DNA from 3 places in the Mesorhizobium sp. M0048 genome. Region 2 is predicted to be linked to each of the others. Evidence: predicted binding sites of a transcription regulator. Region 2 holds the regulator's gene; each other region holds the start of a gene.
The links. Region 2 encodes LexA, which represses DNA repair genes until DNA is damaged. Its sites were predicted from a motif close to TGTTCNNNNTGTGTTCNG; they were not measured.
Positions count from the first base shown of each region.

Region 1 (4,956 bases), on a different contig from region 2:
CAAAGATGGGCTCTGCCAGACGCTCTCTAGGACTTCTACCAAAAGGAACTTTTGTCGCCGGTAACTCCGCTCAGAAATGTGCTTCACGACACTCCATGGAATGAACTCTGCTGACAGGCGGACGTCCCAAAAGCCCTTAGGCGACAAAACTAGCGTCGGCCGTTTCAAATCGAAAAGACGCACCACAGCGATCACAAAAGTGCCGGTGAACAATATAGCCGTTATCCAACCGAGAAATTGCTTGAAGCTACCTGGAGCGATATTCGGCACTAGGCGCCATCCAAGCGCAATGCCTAAAGTTGTCATCGCTACCGATATAACAGCCAGCAGGCCGAGCCGAGCAGGAGATGACCGAAATTCAACTGTTTGATTGGTGTCAAGCATTTAGCCTCTCGCCATACTTCGATTGTCGCCAACTGAAATTACATCCAAATTGGTTGCAGTAAGCAGAAAACTTCACCATCTTAGGTAAGAATGATCCGCAGGCCTTGAACCCGCGTGAAAGTGGAGAACGATATGGGACGCTTCGCCGTCATCACCATGACCGAAAAGGCCGCCGACCGGGTCCGCGAGATCGTCGCGACCCGCGAGAACGCGCATGGCATCCGCCTGGGCATCAAGAAGGGTGGCTGCGCCGGCATGGAATATACCGTCGATCTGGTGACCGAACCCAACACCAAGGACGACCACATCGAGCGCGACGGCGCCCACGTCTATGTCGCGCCGGAGGCAGCGCTTTTCCTGTTCGGCACCGAGATGGATTTCGAGCAGACGACGCTGCGCACCGGCTTCACCTTCCGCAACCCGAACCAGAGCTCGGCCTGCGGCTGCGGCGAATCGGTCGAACTGAAGCCGGCCGATTTGAAGGCCTTGGCTGAAGCGCGCGCTTCCGCCTGATCTTTCCTTCTCCTCCGTTCACGGGGAGAAGGGACCTAATCCACCCACATTCCTGTTCGTTTGTGCCAGTCGGCAATTGATTCTTCCGGGTAGACGTCGAAGACCTTGTCCCTTTTGCCGATCTCCGGCTCGACCCAGTTCGCCTTGTATTTCAGCATAAGATGCACCTTCTCCGGCGGCTTTGGCAGGTCTGTGTCGATCGCCGAGGCGAAGGGATGCACCAGCTCCGGCCAGGTTGGGTCGTAGAGCCAGAGCGCCGTCCCGCATTTCGTGCAGAAGTTCCGCTCGCCCGTCGAGGTTTCGCGGTGCGGGTGCTCGTCGTCCTCGATCTCGGCGCGATAGACACCGAGATGGCGCTTGCCATGGATTTTCAGCGTCTCGTAATCGGCGCCGAGATTGATGGCGAAACCGCCGCCGCCCTGCTGCTTGCGGCAGATCGAGCAATAGCACAGCATGAACGGCACGGGCGTGTGGCTTTCCACCTCGAAACGCACGGCATTGCACCGGCAAGATCCTTTGAGCAGAAGCGGCATGAAAAACTCCGACGAAATTTGATTCTGAACTTGTCAGGATGGTGCCGGTTACGTCGATGACAAGGGGAAATCCGGGTGACATGATCGCCGCATGGACAACGAGCGCATAGAAGAGCTTTTCGAAGGCCTCGGCCCGGTCAGCATCCGCAGGATGTTCGGCGGCAAGGGCATCTATTTCGACGGCGTCATCGTCGCCATCGTCGTCCGTGGCGAACTGATGCTGAAGGCGGACGCCGAAAGCGCGCCGGATTTCGAAGCGGCCGGGTGCCGGCAATGGACCTACACCGACTCGCGCCACGGCAAGCTCGTGTCTATGCCCTATTGGAGCGTTCCCGACAGCGCTTTCGACGATCCAGACGAGATGGCGATCTGGGCGCGGCGTGCCTACGAGGCAGGACGGCGCGCCGGCAAATAGGCTGCGTCATGCTTCGGCAATTCCGGGCCGCATTTCACGCCAGTTCCCGCGCCTCGGGCACGAGCGCCAGCGCCTCGGCAAAGCTGGCGCTGGTGAAGGCGGCGCGCTCGACGGCGAGCGCCGCGGCGGCAATGCCTTCGCGCAGTGCCGCGCGCAGCGTCAGGCCGCGCAGCAGGGCAGCGATCGTGGCGCCTGCCAATGCGTCGCCGGCGCCGGCAACGTCGGTCCGTTTTTGTAGCGGCCGTGGCGAGATCGAGAACGCGCCGGTTTGGTCGAAACCGAGCACCGGACCGTCGCCGTCGGTGACCACGCCGCTTTTCAGGCCGGCGCGTCTCAGGCCGTCGATGACGCCTTGATCGTCAGCATCGATGTCAACGCCGGCGATCACGCCGGCCTCGTGCCGGTTCATGAAGGCCAGCGCTAGAAGTCCGAGCACCGGCGTCAGCCGCGCCGCTCTGTTGGGCGAGACGGCAAGCGCAAACACCGCCTTGCCGGCGGCGAGTGCCGCCATCCGCTCCAGCGCGGTCGACGGCAGGTTGGCGTCGCACAGGATCGCATCGGCCGAACCGATAGCTTCGCGCACCTTGGCGCGGCGAATTTGCTTGGGAAGCGCCAGCTCGTAGAGCACCATGTCGGCAAGGCCGGCGATCAGTCCGCCATCGCTATCGATCAGCATCGTATGGCTTGGCGTTGCCCGGTCGAGGAACACCGCCGACAGGTCGGCAATGCCGGCCTCGGTGACGGCGCGCAAGACCGTGTCGCCAAGGGCATCGCCGCCGCGCACCGAAAGCAGCGAGGCCGAGGCGCCGCGTCGCACCGCCCAGCGCAAGGCGTTGAAGACGGCGCCGCCAACATGCTCGCGCATCGTGCCGGGGTTCAAGGCGGCTGGCACGAAGGCGCCGGCAACCCGGCCGCGCCGCTCGATATAGGCGCCGCCCACGGCCAGGATCGTCGGGGAGTTCATCATGCCGGCAAAATGCCCTTTGCTGTTGCGCGGGAGGAGACTAGGTCGCTGGGCGGAACCCTGCAATCGCGGGTGCGATTCGGTTGGTGACGGCAGCGGCGCCGCATGCGAGGCGGGAGGCATTGGGAAGCAAATTTACGAAACAAAAATAGAACAAATATGGATATCCGTTATTTTTCAAATCCTTGCCGCTCATTGACAAATGAGAACAAACGAGGTACATTCTTTTAAGGATTGCGGGATTGTCCGGCCTCCATTGACGACCACGGGGTGATGTATCATGGCTCAGAATTCTTTGCGGCTTGTAGAGGACAAAGCGGTGGACAAATCAAAGGCTCTGGATGCGGCGCTGTCGCAAATCGAGCGTGCCTTCGGCAAAGGCTCGATCATGCGGCTCGGCGCAAACGAGCAGGTCGTCGAGATCGAAACAGTGCCGACCGGCTCGCTTGGGCTGGACATCGCGCTTGGCGTCGGTGGCCTGCCGCGCGGCCGCATCGTCGAGATCTACGGGCCGGAAAGCTCGGGCAAGACGACGCTGGCGCTGCACACGGTGGCCGAAGCCCAGAAGAAGGGCGGCATCTGCGCCTTCGTCGATGCCGAGCACGCGCTCGACCCGGTCTATGCCCGCAAGCTCGGCGTCGATCTCGAAAACCTATTGATCTCGCAGCCCGATACCGGCGAGCAGGCGCTGGAGATCTGCGACACGCTGGTGCGCTCCGGCGCCATCGACGTGCTGGTGGTCGATTCGGTGGCGGCGCTGACGCCGCGGGCGGAAATCGAAGGCGAGATGGGCGATTCGCTGCCCGGCCTGCAGGCGCGCCTGATGAGCCAGGCACTGCGCAAGCTCACCGCCTCGATCTCGCGCTCCAACACCATGGTCATCTTCATCAACCAGATCCGCATGAAGATCGGCGTCATGTTCGGGTCGCCCGAGACGACGACCGGCGGCAATGCGCTGAAATTCTATGCTTCGGTCCGCCTCGACATCCGCCGCATCGGCTCGGTCAAGGATCGCGACGAGGTCGTCGGCAACCAGACCCGCGTCAAGGTGGTCAAGAACAAGCTGGCGCCGCCCTTCAAGGTGGTCGAGTTCGACATCATGTATGGCGAGGGCGTCTCCAAGACCGGCGAGCTGGTCGATCTCGGCGTCAAGGCCGGCGTGGTCGAAAAGTCGGGCGCCTGGTTCTCCTACAATTCGCAGCGTCTTGGCCAGGGCCGCGAAAACGCAAAACTGTTCCTGCGCGATAATCCCGACACGGCGCGCGAGATCGAGCTGGCGCTGCGACAGAATGCCGGGCTGATCGCCGAGAAATTCCTTGAAAACGGCGGCTCCGAAAGCAGCGACGACGGTTTCGAGGACGACGCTGGGGTGATGTAGGGCAGGCGACGCCTCGCGGAGCCTCAGCCGGGTTTCGATTTGATGTTTTGATTTTGAGTTTGCGTAATCGATGCGTTTCGAACCGCCGGCCCCGTGCCGGCGGTTTGCGTTTGACGGCGGGGCAGAAGCCATTTCAAAGCGCTGGTGAAAGCGGGGATTTGAGCCCGTTTGGTGTTTCTGGACAGGCTGCGGTGCGACCGCTAAAAGGCCATGTCTATTTTCCGCCGGCAGCCGGCGGTTCTCTCGAAAAGGCAGTATTCATGAGTGGCGTCAACGAGATCCGGTCGGCATTTCTCGACTATTTTCGCAAGGAAGGTCACGAGGTCGTCGCGTCAAGCCCGCTGGTGCCGCGCAACGACCCGACGCTTATGTTCACCAATGCCGGCATGGTGCAGTTCAAGAACGTTTTCACCGGTCTGGAGAAGCGGCCCTATTCGCGCGCCACGACTGCCCAGAAGAGTGTTCGCGCCGGCGGCAAGCACAACGACCTCGACAATGTCGGCTACACTGCGCGCCACCTGACCTTCTTCGAGATGCTCGGCAATTTCTCCTTCGGCGACTATTTCAAGGAGCGCGCCATAGAGCTTGCCTGGAACCTGATCACCAGGGAGTTCGGGCTGAAGAAGGACAAGCTGCTGGTCACCGTCTACCACACCGACGACGAGGCGGCCTCGTACTGGAAGAAGATCGCCGGCCTTTCGGACGATCGCATCATCCGCATCGCGACTTCGGACAACTTCTGGGCAATGGGTGACACCGGGCCTTGCGG
Region 1 is NZ_JAMYUV010000008.1:47,193-52,148, reverse strand. Features, by position in the region: gene NKJ84_RS10825 (STM3941 family protein) at 1-384, opposite strand, end outside; gene sufA (Fe-S cluster assembly scaffold SufA) at 517-897, shown strand; gene NKJ84_RS10815 (GFA family protein) at 933-1,430, opposite strand; gene NKJ84_RS10810 (TfoX/Sxy family protein) at 1,522-1,845, shown strand; gene NKJ84_RS10805 (PfkB family carbohydrate kinase) at 1,880-2,812, opposite strand; gene recA (recombinase RecA) at 3,090-4,187, shown strand; gene alaS (alanine--tRNA ligase) at 4,448-4,956, shown strand, end outside.
Region 1: a site for LexA is predicted at 2,948-2,965, ahead of recA (recombinase RecA). Genes of this name have one in related genera too.

Region 2 (4,956 bases):
GATGTTGGCCAGCAACGCGCTCTGACGCAGGAATTCGGCGCGCTCGCCGCCGCCGGCCCAGCAGGTCAGGCGGGCCTTGTCCATCGGGCGCAGCAGCACCGGGCTTTCGGCCTGCGCCTCGGCCTCATCGATCGCGATCGTCTTGTTCATGCCGGTGCGCATGATCGGGCGCAAATCATGCACCCCCGAGATCGACACCACGTGACGAACGCGCCGGACGACTTCGGGCGCCAGCGGCGTCGTCGCCGTAACCATCCGGCTAACAAGATGGCCGCCGGCCGAGTGCCCGGTCAGCATCAGCGGCCCTGGGACCATCGCCGCCGCCTTGCCGATCGCCGCGCCGACTTCCTTGACGATTCCGCCAATGCGTATCTGCGGACAGAGCGTGTAGGACGGCATCGCCACCGCATAGCCGCGATCAACAGGGCCAGCGGCAAGATGCGACCAGAAATTCTTGTCGAATTCCATCCAGTAGCCGCCATGAACGAACACCACGAGTCCCTTGGGCTTGATGGCCGGCAGGAAAAGATCGAGCCGGTTGCGTGGGTTGTCGCCATAGGCCATGTCGAGCCGCGCCCTGCCCTCGGTCGAAAGCACGTCGCGGAAAACCCGCGCGGGCTCGATCCAGGCCGCCGGCCAGCGATCGCTGCCGGCTATGTTGGCGCCGTTGGCATAGGCGTTGTCCCAATCGGCAATGTGACGTTCGAACACCCTGCGCCCTCCCTGGCAATATGGCCTTGCAACCTAGCCGTGAGCATCGCGCGGCACGTCGTCGCCAGCCTCACGATTCCAGCTCTCGCATCAATCTCAAGTGACAGCTGCTTTGATGGCGAAGCGCGCATCCTTCCACGCACCGGTGCGCAGGATATCCTCAAGCACTTTGACGGCCTGCCAGACATCGGCATAGCCGACATAGAGCGGGGTGAAGCCGAAGCGCATGGTCGATGGCGCGCGAAAATCGCCGATCACGCCACGTTCGATCAGCGCGCGCATGACCTGGTAGCCATGCTCATGCATGAATGAAATCTGGCTGCCGCGTTTTTCCCCATCGCGCGTGCTTTCGAGCGTGAGCCCGTAAGTGCCGCACTTTGCCTCGACAAGCTCGATGAACAGATCCGCCAGCGCGATGCTCTTCTTGCGCACCGCCGTCATGTCGACATCGTTCCAGATGTCGAGCGCGCCCTTCAGCGTGCGCATCGACAGGACCGGCTGGGTGCCGCACAGAAACCGGCGGATGCCGGTGCCGGCCGCATAGCCTGGCTCGAAGGCGAAGGGCCGTGCATGGCCCCACCAGCCGGTGAGCGGCTGCTGGATGTCGGAAAGATGCCGCTCAGCCACATAGATGAAGGCAGGCGCGCCCGGGCCGCCATTCAGATATTTGTAGGTGCAGCCAACGGCAAAATCGGCGTTTGCCTTGTCGAGCTCGACTGGCATCGCGCCGGCGGTGTGGCAGAGATCCCAGACGATCATCGCCCCGGCTTCCTGAGCCCTGCGCGTCAGCGTCGGCATGTCGCGCAGTTCGCCCGACTTGTAGTTGACGTGGTTGACCAGCACCACCGCGGTGCGTTCGTCGATCAGCTCTTCGATGGTCGGCGCGTCGACCCCCGAGAGGCGCAGCAGCGCATCTTTTCGCGTCGAAACCACACCCTCAGCCATGTAGAGGTCTGTCGGAAAACTATCGCCCTCGGCGACGATGACCTGCCGCTCCGGTCGCATGGCCATGGCGGCGTGCAGCAGCTTGTAGATGTTGACCGACGTCGTATCGCAGACCACCGTCTGGCCGACCGCGGCACCGATCAGGCGCCCTAGCTGGTCGCCAAGTTCAAGCGGCATGTTGAACCAGCCGGCCGTGTTCCATGCGCGGATGAGATCATGCGACCATTCTTCGGTCGCGGCCTTGTACAATTCATCGAAAGCGGCACGTGAAGCAGCTCCTAGCGAATTGCCGTCGAGATAGATCACTCCTTGCGGCAAGACAAAGCGGTCGCGCATCGCGCCCAGCGGATCCGCGGCATCCATCGCCTTTACGGCCACGAGATCGGGAATTCCCGTCATGATTTGCCTGCTCCCTCAAAAAATCCAACGCAACGCCGGACACGCATCAACTGTTCTTCCATTACCGGGTAGCGCGTAGCAAGGCTCCACCGGCGAGAAGCAGCCTGACCAGGCGGTGGAAACCTGGAGTTAGCCCGAGGTTGGCGTTTTGAGTTCGTTTCGTTCACGGTGCATTGACCAAACCGCACAGTCGATACGGGTTCAATTCCGTGCCCTTTGCCGACCGACGGCCGATGCCAGTGCCGCCTTCAAGGAGGCCAGAACGGCGCAAACGAAAGCAGAATCAAGGGGATGAGGCTCGCGGCGGTGAAAATACGGTACGCCGGTAGGGGACGTCGTTTGTTTCCCGAGCCTTAACGCATTCATTAAACTTTAAACAGTTGCGGAACACAACTGGAACAGATAGTGTCTGTTCTGGGTTTGTTTTCTGATTCTGTTGGGGGTCGCTATGCTGACACGCAAACAACACGAACTGCTTATGTTCATCCACGAAAGGTTGAAGGAAAGCGGTATCCCACCTTCCTTCGACGAGATGAAGGAAGCGCTCGACCTGGCTTCCAAATCCGGAATCCACCGACTGATTACGGCGCTGGAGGAGCGCGGCTTCATTCGCCGTTTGCCCAACCGGGCCCGTGCGCTGGAGGTACTACGCCTGCCTGACTCGATCGCCCCCGGCCTCAATGCGGCACGCAAGTTCTCGCCGAGTGTCATCCAGGGCAGTCTTGGGCAAGGTGCCCCTCGGCAGGGCAAGCCCACATCGTCGCGCGTCCCTGCAGCCGGCAATGACGACGATGTCGTCGCCGCCGTTTCGATCCCGGTAATGGGCCGCATCGCCGCTGGTGTGCCGATCGATGCTATCCAGCACCAGACGCATTCGATTTCGGTGCCGCCGGATATGATCATGGGCGGCGAGCATTATGCGCTCGAGGTCAAAGGCGATTCGATGATCGAGGCTGGCATTTTCGACGGCGACACGGTGATCATCCGCAACGCCGATACGGCGAGCCCCGGTGAGATCGTGGTGGCCTTGGTCGACGAGGAGGAAGCGACGCTGAAGCGGTTCCGCCGCAAGGGCGCCTCGATCGCCCTGGAGGCCGCCAATCCGGCCTACGAGACGCGCATCTTTGGACCAGACAGGGTCAAGGTGCAGGGCAAGCTCGTTGGGCTGATCCGCCGCTACTGAGTTGCGCCCTTGGTGCCGGCTTTTGGATTGTCGGCTCTGCGGTATGGCGGCAGGCCGCGCGCCGCGCGTGAAAATTTCCGCTGCACGTGCCAGGGCCGGTATGATTTTTCGACGGCGAAGCGGATTTCGGCGCGTGTTGCCGCTTGTGGATCGAAATAGACGGCCGCACTTCCCGCGCGCGCCAGTTGCCGTTTGGTGACGACGAGGACCAGCCGGTCGTAGTAGCAGGGATTATGGGCGGTGGCGTCGTCGATGACGATCAAGCTGGCGAAGGCGCAGGCTGGCCGTGCGGTATCGCGGTCCTTGGCTTGCGCAATGATCGCGCCGGATGGATGCCTGGCGAGGCAGAGACCGTCCGTGCAAATGAACGGCATGCCCGGCGGTAGGTCGGCCGGATCGGCAATGTCGAATTGCGGATCGTTCTTTCCAGGTGTTTCCGGCGCGACGATAGCCTCTGATGTGAGCGCGCGTTTCCAGTTGTCGATCGTGAACTCATTCGGGCGTGCCCGGTTGACGGCGAGCTCACCGCTGCCGATCGGCAGCGCGACCAGCCGTGCGTCCTCCGAGATCAATACGTCGGGTACGCGCGTCTGCGTTGTCGTTAGCAAGCCGGCGAGCGCAAAAGGAATTGCCGCGAGCCGCAACCAGGTCGTCGCCATGCTGGCAACGACGAGGGCGATCGTCACCAGAAGGACAGATCTCAGCGAAATCAGACCCACCGCATCGATCGGCGAGCGCTCGGAGATCCAACCGGACAGGGCGATCATCGCCGTCAGCCCTTTGCCCATCACGTAAAGGAAAGGCCCATCCGCGCCGAACGGCATCGCCAGCGCGCTGAGCACGGCGAAGGGCATGACGACCAGTGAGACGATAGGCATGATGGCCAGATTGGCGAACAGGCTGAGCGGCGCTACGCGCTGGAAATGCCATATGGCGAAAAGCGCCGTGGCGCTCCCTGCAATGATCGAGGTCATCGCCAGGCCGCCCATGCCCAGCAGGACCTTTCGCGTGGCCAAGCGTAGCGGCGATCGCCGGGGCGGCGGCGTGGTGGCCCTGCCGGTGCGGTAATCGGACCAGCCGGCATAGGCGCCGACAAGGGCCGCCGTCGCGGCGAAGGACATCTGGAAGCTCGGACCGACCACCTCGTGCGGCGACACCAGAATGACCGCGATGGCCGAGATCGCCAGATTGCGCATGGTGAGCGCGGCCCGGTCGAACAGCACGGCGATGAGCATCACCGCCAGCATGATGAAGCTGCGTTCGGCCGCCACCACAACGCCGGAAAAGACGAGGTACGCCGCGATCGAAAAAAGCGCGGCGGCTGCGGCATATTTCTTGACCGGCCGTCGCGATGAGAAGTCGGGAAACAGCGCAAAGGCGCCGCGCAGCAGCGCCATGATGGTGCCGGCGACCAACGCCATATGCAGCCCCGAGATGGAGATGATGTGGTAGATGCCTGTACGCCGCATCGCTTCGTTGATCTCCTCGGGAATGCCGGCGCGCACGCCAACGATCAGCGCAGCAGCAATCTCGCCCTCGGCGCCGCCGATGCGGCTGCGGATATGGTCGGCGATGGATTCGCGCGCGTCTTCGATCGCGGAAGAAAGCCGCGCGGCAAGCGGCATGCTGCCCGAAGCCACGACCTTCGGATTGCCGAGAAAGAAGCCGCTGCCGCCGATACCGGCGAAATAGCTGTCGAAGGAGAAATCATAGCTGTC
Region 2 is NZ_JAMYUV010000016.1:87,586-92,541, forward strand. Features, by position in the region: gene NKJ84_RS16370 (hormone-sensitive lipase) at 1-711, opposite strand, end outside; gene kynU (kynureninase) at 808-2,055, opposite strand; gene lexA (transcriptional repressor LexA) at 2,504-3,238, shown strand; gene NKJ84_RS16385 (ComEC/Rec2 family competence protein) at 3,232-4,956, opposite strand, start outside.

Region 3 (4,956 bases), on a different contig from region 2:
GCCAAGGCCGGCGCCGACCTGTTCAACGCCTCCCTGCAGGATTTGAAGTCGAAACTGAATTAAGCGACTTCGTCGAGAAATTCATCGGAAGCCGCCGGGGAAACCTGGCGGCTTTTTTGTTGGCGAAAGCGGCAGAGCGCATAATCTCCCCCCTTGAGGGGGAGATGTCGCCAAAGGCGACAGAGGGGGGCGGTACGTCCTGGCGCGACGCCACTGGGACGAAAGAGAACGTTGACGCTTCACACGAAGGCGACCCCCTCTGGCCTGCCGGCCATCTCCCCCTCAAGGGGGGAGATTGCGCGCTCAGCCGCTTTCGCCAATCTCAATCCAAACCCGAAAAACCCTCTTCCTCCAGCACCTCGGTGCCGCCGAACCGGAACGGCGCGAAGGAGGCGCGGTGCAGCCGCGCCACCGGCCCGTGCAGATCGATTGCCGTGCGATGGCGCACAGTGGCGTAGCCCATATGCAGTTCGAAGCCGTAACGCGCATGATGGCTGCCGCAGCCGCACATCATTCGGTCGCGCAACACCTTGGCGACGATCGAGGCTGCGGCGATCGACTGCGAGCGCTGGTCGCCCTTGATCAGCGCTTTGCCCTCGCAGGGCAGGCCGGGCGGCACGTCGCGGCCGTCGGCCAGTGCCAGCTTCGGCCGGATTGACAGGCCGGCCACTGCACGGCGCATCGCCTCCAGGCTGGCCCTGAGAATGTTGGAGGCATCGATGCCTTCGGCGCTGACCGAGGCCATCGACACGGCGAGTGAGGAGCCGAGGATTTTCATGAACAGCGCCTCACGCTGCAAATGCGTCAGCCGCTTGGAATCATCGAGGCCGTCGGGGATGTTGGCGGGATCGAGCACCACCGCTGCCGCCACCACCGGCCCGGCGAGTGGGCCGCGGCCGGCCTCGTCCATCCCTGCCACCGGCCAAAGGCCTTCGGCCATCGCTCTCGTTTCGAACGAGAAGTCGGGTTTCTCGACGATTTCGAAGAGAAGCGGAGAATCGGAACGCGGGCGAGCCATGGTGCGGCGAGGTTCGCATCGGCTCCGATTCTCCGCAAGTCCCCTCCGGGTCGGGCGGGGCACCGGACCAGGAGGGGGCTACCGTCTGCAAGCCCGGGGACAGGACAGGCCGGACGGGATTTTTCGCCTTCTGCGGCCGCTTCAAAGCGGCTGGCGCGAGACGCTTTGTCACAGCAGCATCAGCTGCTCGGTTGCCTTGGCAGCGGGGACGAACTGGTCGGTCCTGAGCGAGCGCCGTTCGGCATTGAGGCCGAGCCGTTTGGCGGCGATCTCGAAACGCCGGCCGATCTGCCAGGCATAGGGGCCGGAGCCTTTCATGCGCTTGCCCCATTCCGAATCGTAGTCCTTGCCGTCGCGCATCGAACGGATCAGCGACATGACGTGGCGATAGCGGTCGGGATAGTGGCGCAGCAGCCAGTCCTTGAAGATCGGCGCGACCTCCAGCGGCAGGCGCAGCAGCACATAGCCGGCTTCACGCGCGCCCGCTGCCTGCGCCGAATCGAGGATGCGCTCCATTTCCGGGTCGGTCAGTCCGGGGATGATCGGCGCGACCATCACCGAGGCCGGAATGCCGGCGTCCGAAAGCTGTCTGACCGCCTCCAGCCGCTTGGTCGGCGTCGACGCGCGCGGCTCCATCGTTCTGGCCAGCATCCTGTCCAATGTCGTCACCGACAGCGCCACCTTGGCCAACCCTCGCTCGGCCATGCGCGACAGAATGTCGATATCGCGGATCACCAGTGCCGATTTGGTGACGATGCCGACCGGATGGCCGCGCGCCTCCAGAACTTCGAGGATCTCGCGCATGATCCGGTATTGCTTCTCTATCGGCTGATAGGGATCGGTGTTGGTGCCTATGGCGATGGTGCGCGGCTGGTAATTGTCCCTGGACAATTCCTTGTCGAGCAACCGCGCCGCATCCGGCTTGGCAAACAGCTTCGATTCGAAATCCAGCCCCGGCGACAAGCCCATGAAGCTGTGCGTCGGCCGCGCGAAACAATAGACGCAGCCATGTTCGCAGCCGCGATAGGGATTGATCGAGCGGTCGAAGGAGATATCGGGCGATTCGTTGCGGGTGATGATGGTGCGCGGCTTCTCGACCTGTACCTCGGTCCTGAAGGGCGGCAGCTCCTCCAGCGAATTCCAGCCGTCATCGAACACATGCCGGCTGACCGGCTCGAAACGGCCGGACGGATTGATGCCCGCCGACCTGCCGCGATTGCGGTCCGGACGGACGCGCATGCCGCTCTGCTCGATCATCGCATTCGCCATCTCGGCCCTGCCAGCGCCGAAGGCGGCAATGTCGGCACGCACGATCTGTTCCATTTTGGCCCTTTCCCAGGGACTATCCGCCCGCTGTCGAATCGCTCTGCTCATGAATGTATTCCTATCGCATCGATGAGAACAAAGCAAGAACTTTCTCGCGGCGCGCCGCAAAAACTGGCGCTGCCCACCGCTTTCCGCTATTCGGCTAAACATGCTCAGCGTCCTGATCGAAACCCTGAATGACGAGGAGGGCCTTGCCCGCACGCTCGCCTCGCTGATCGGCGGCGCGGTCGAGGGCGTGGTGCGCGACGTTCTCGTCTGCGACACCGGCTCGACCGATCAGACGCACCGCGTCGCCGAACATGCCGGCTGCCACTATGTCAGCGGCGGCATCGCTGCGGGCATCAGGCAGGCCAAGGGCGACTGGCTGCTCTTGCTGGAACCGGGCGCGCGGCTGGGGGAGGGCTGGATCGACGAGGTCGTCGCCCATACCGCCAGGCAAACCATGGCGGCGCGATTTTCGCGGGCACGCGGCAGCCGCGCGCCCTTCCTGTCACGCGTCTTTGCCGGAAATCGCGCTCTCGCCGAAGGCTTGGTGATCAGCAAGCGTCAGGCCGCCGCGCTATCAAAGAGCGCCCGCAGCGCCGAAGCGATCGCCCGCGGCCTGGCGACCAGGAGGCTCCACGCCGAGATCTGGGTGGCGCCGCGGAAGTGACGGCTTACCATCCCGGCCTAGGGAATGCCGCCCAAGCAAATTTTCTGGCGGGTCGTCGCTTATTGTGCATTGCACAAAATCTGGCCGGGGGTTACCATTCCCTGCGAAACGGGCGAATGGGTTTGGGGTGTGCCGGAGCGGCGGCGACGACTATCGTCGATGCTGTTCCATCGACATTTGAGGACCCCGATGACCCTTTCAAGCCCCGACAAGTCCGGCGCTGCAAGCCTCGAGGCGATCGCACGCAACGGCGGTACGCTGCGCCGCATCGCCGCCCGCATCCCGACCTATCTTTCCGACCTTCGCGAGAATCCGGCATGGCTGCCGATGTTCATGCTGGCCCGCACCATGCCGGCGCGGCGCCTGCACTGGCGCGGTGCAAAGCCCGTTCCGCCGGCGCGCAATGTCGGTGAAACGATGTTCGCCGGCGTCGATCGCGATGCCGTCGTCGGCGGGCTGCGGACGGAGGGGCTCTATTCGGGCCTGATGCTGCCGGCCGCCATCCATGAGGAGATTGCCCGCTTCGCCGAGCGCACGCCATGCTTCGGCAATTTCGACCGCCGGCTGGAATTCCTGCCCGAAAAACACGCCGATGCCGAAAAGCATTTCGGCCGCCCGCTGCTCAGCGGTCACTATTTCGAACGGGTCCTCGACTGCAACGCTGCGGTCGCCGTGCAGCGCGATCCGCTGCTTCTCGATATCGCAGCGCACTATCTCGGCAGCCAGGCCAAGCTGATCACCACCCGCGTCTGGTGGAGCTTTCCGACCGGTGGCGTCTCGGACGCCGACAAGAACATGGCCTCGCTCGGCAAATACCATTTCGACCTCGATGACTGGCGGATGCTGAAGTTCTTTTTCTACCTGGTGCCGGTCGACAACGACACCGGGCCGCATGTCTATGTCCGCGGCTCCCACAACCGCCGCATCCTGAAGCATCAGCTGACGCTGCTTGTCGGCCATTCGGCGGAGGAGGTGCTGGGCGTCTATGGCGAGCAGAGCCCGGTCACGCTGACCGGGCCGGCCGGCCTCGGCTTTGTCGAGGACCCGTTCGGCTTCCATATGGGCACCGTGCCGACGCGCACGCCGCGGCTGATGATGGAGGTCGGCTTCGGCGTGTCGCCGCCCTCGCGCCGCCGTTTTCACGGCGAGCCGGTCATTCGCTAAACCGAGGTCGCTTGGCTGATACCTTGGCTCGCCTCAGCCGCGCCGCAAATGCTCGTCCAGCCGCGGCATGATCTCGACGAAGTTGCAGGGCATGTGCCGGTAGTCGAGCTGCGGCTTCAAGATGCCGTCCCAGGCGTCCTTGCAGGCGCCGGGCGAGCCCGGCAGCACGAAGACGAAGGTGGCGTTGACGACGCCGCCGGTTGCCCGGCTCTGGATCGTCGAGGTGCCGATCTTGTCGTAGGATATGCGGTGGAACACTTCGGAAAAGCCGTCCATGCGCTTTTCGAAGATCGGCTCCAGCGCTTCCGGCGTCACGTCGCGGCCGGTGAAGCCGGTGCCGCCGGTGGTGATGACGACATCGATCGCTTCGTCCCTTGACCAACCTAGGACCGTGTCGCGGATCTTGTCGCGGTCGTCGGTGACGATGTCGCGGGCGGCGAGGATGTGGCCGGCCTCGGCAATACGGTCGGCCAGCGTCTGCCCGGATTTGTCGTCGACGAGGCTGCGCGTATCGGAAACGGTCAGTACCGCGATGCGCACGGGAACAAAGGGGCGGCTCACGTCAATCCTGGCCATGGGCATCAGCCTCCGATCTCACGCTTCGCGTCGCCGCGACAAACCAGTCGGGATGGCGGCCGCGGATATCGACGGCCGCGCGCTTGGCCACGTTGCCGGTCTCGAACAGCCCGAAGCAGGTGGCGCCGGAACCCGACATCCTGGCAAAACCGGCTCCGGCCTTGTTAAGCACGGAAAGCGCCTTGCCGATGGCGGGCTGGATTGCACGCGCCGCAGGTTC
Region 3 is NZ_JAMYUV010000002.1:139,864-144,819, reverse strand. Features, by position in the region: gene NKJ84_RS02925 (F0F1 ATP synthase subunit B) at 1-63, shown strand, start outside; gene rnhB (ribonuclease HII) at 323-1,018, opposite strand; gene NKJ84_RS02915 (PA0069 family radical SAM protein) at 1,187-2,341, opposite strand; gene NKJ84_RS02910 (glycosyltransferase) at 2,493-2,996, shown strand; gene NKJ84_RS02905 (phytanoyl-CoA dioxygenase family protein) at 3,186-4,160, shown strand; gene moaB (molybdenum cofactor biosynthesis protein B) at 4,194-4,736, opposite strand; gene NKJ84_RS02895 (4-(cytidine 5'-diphospho)-2-C-methyl-D-erythritol kinase) at 4,723-4,956, opposite strand, start outside.
Region 3: a site for LexA is predicted at 2,416-2,433, ahead of NKJ84_RS02915 (PA0069 family radical SAM protein). Genes of this name have one in related genera too.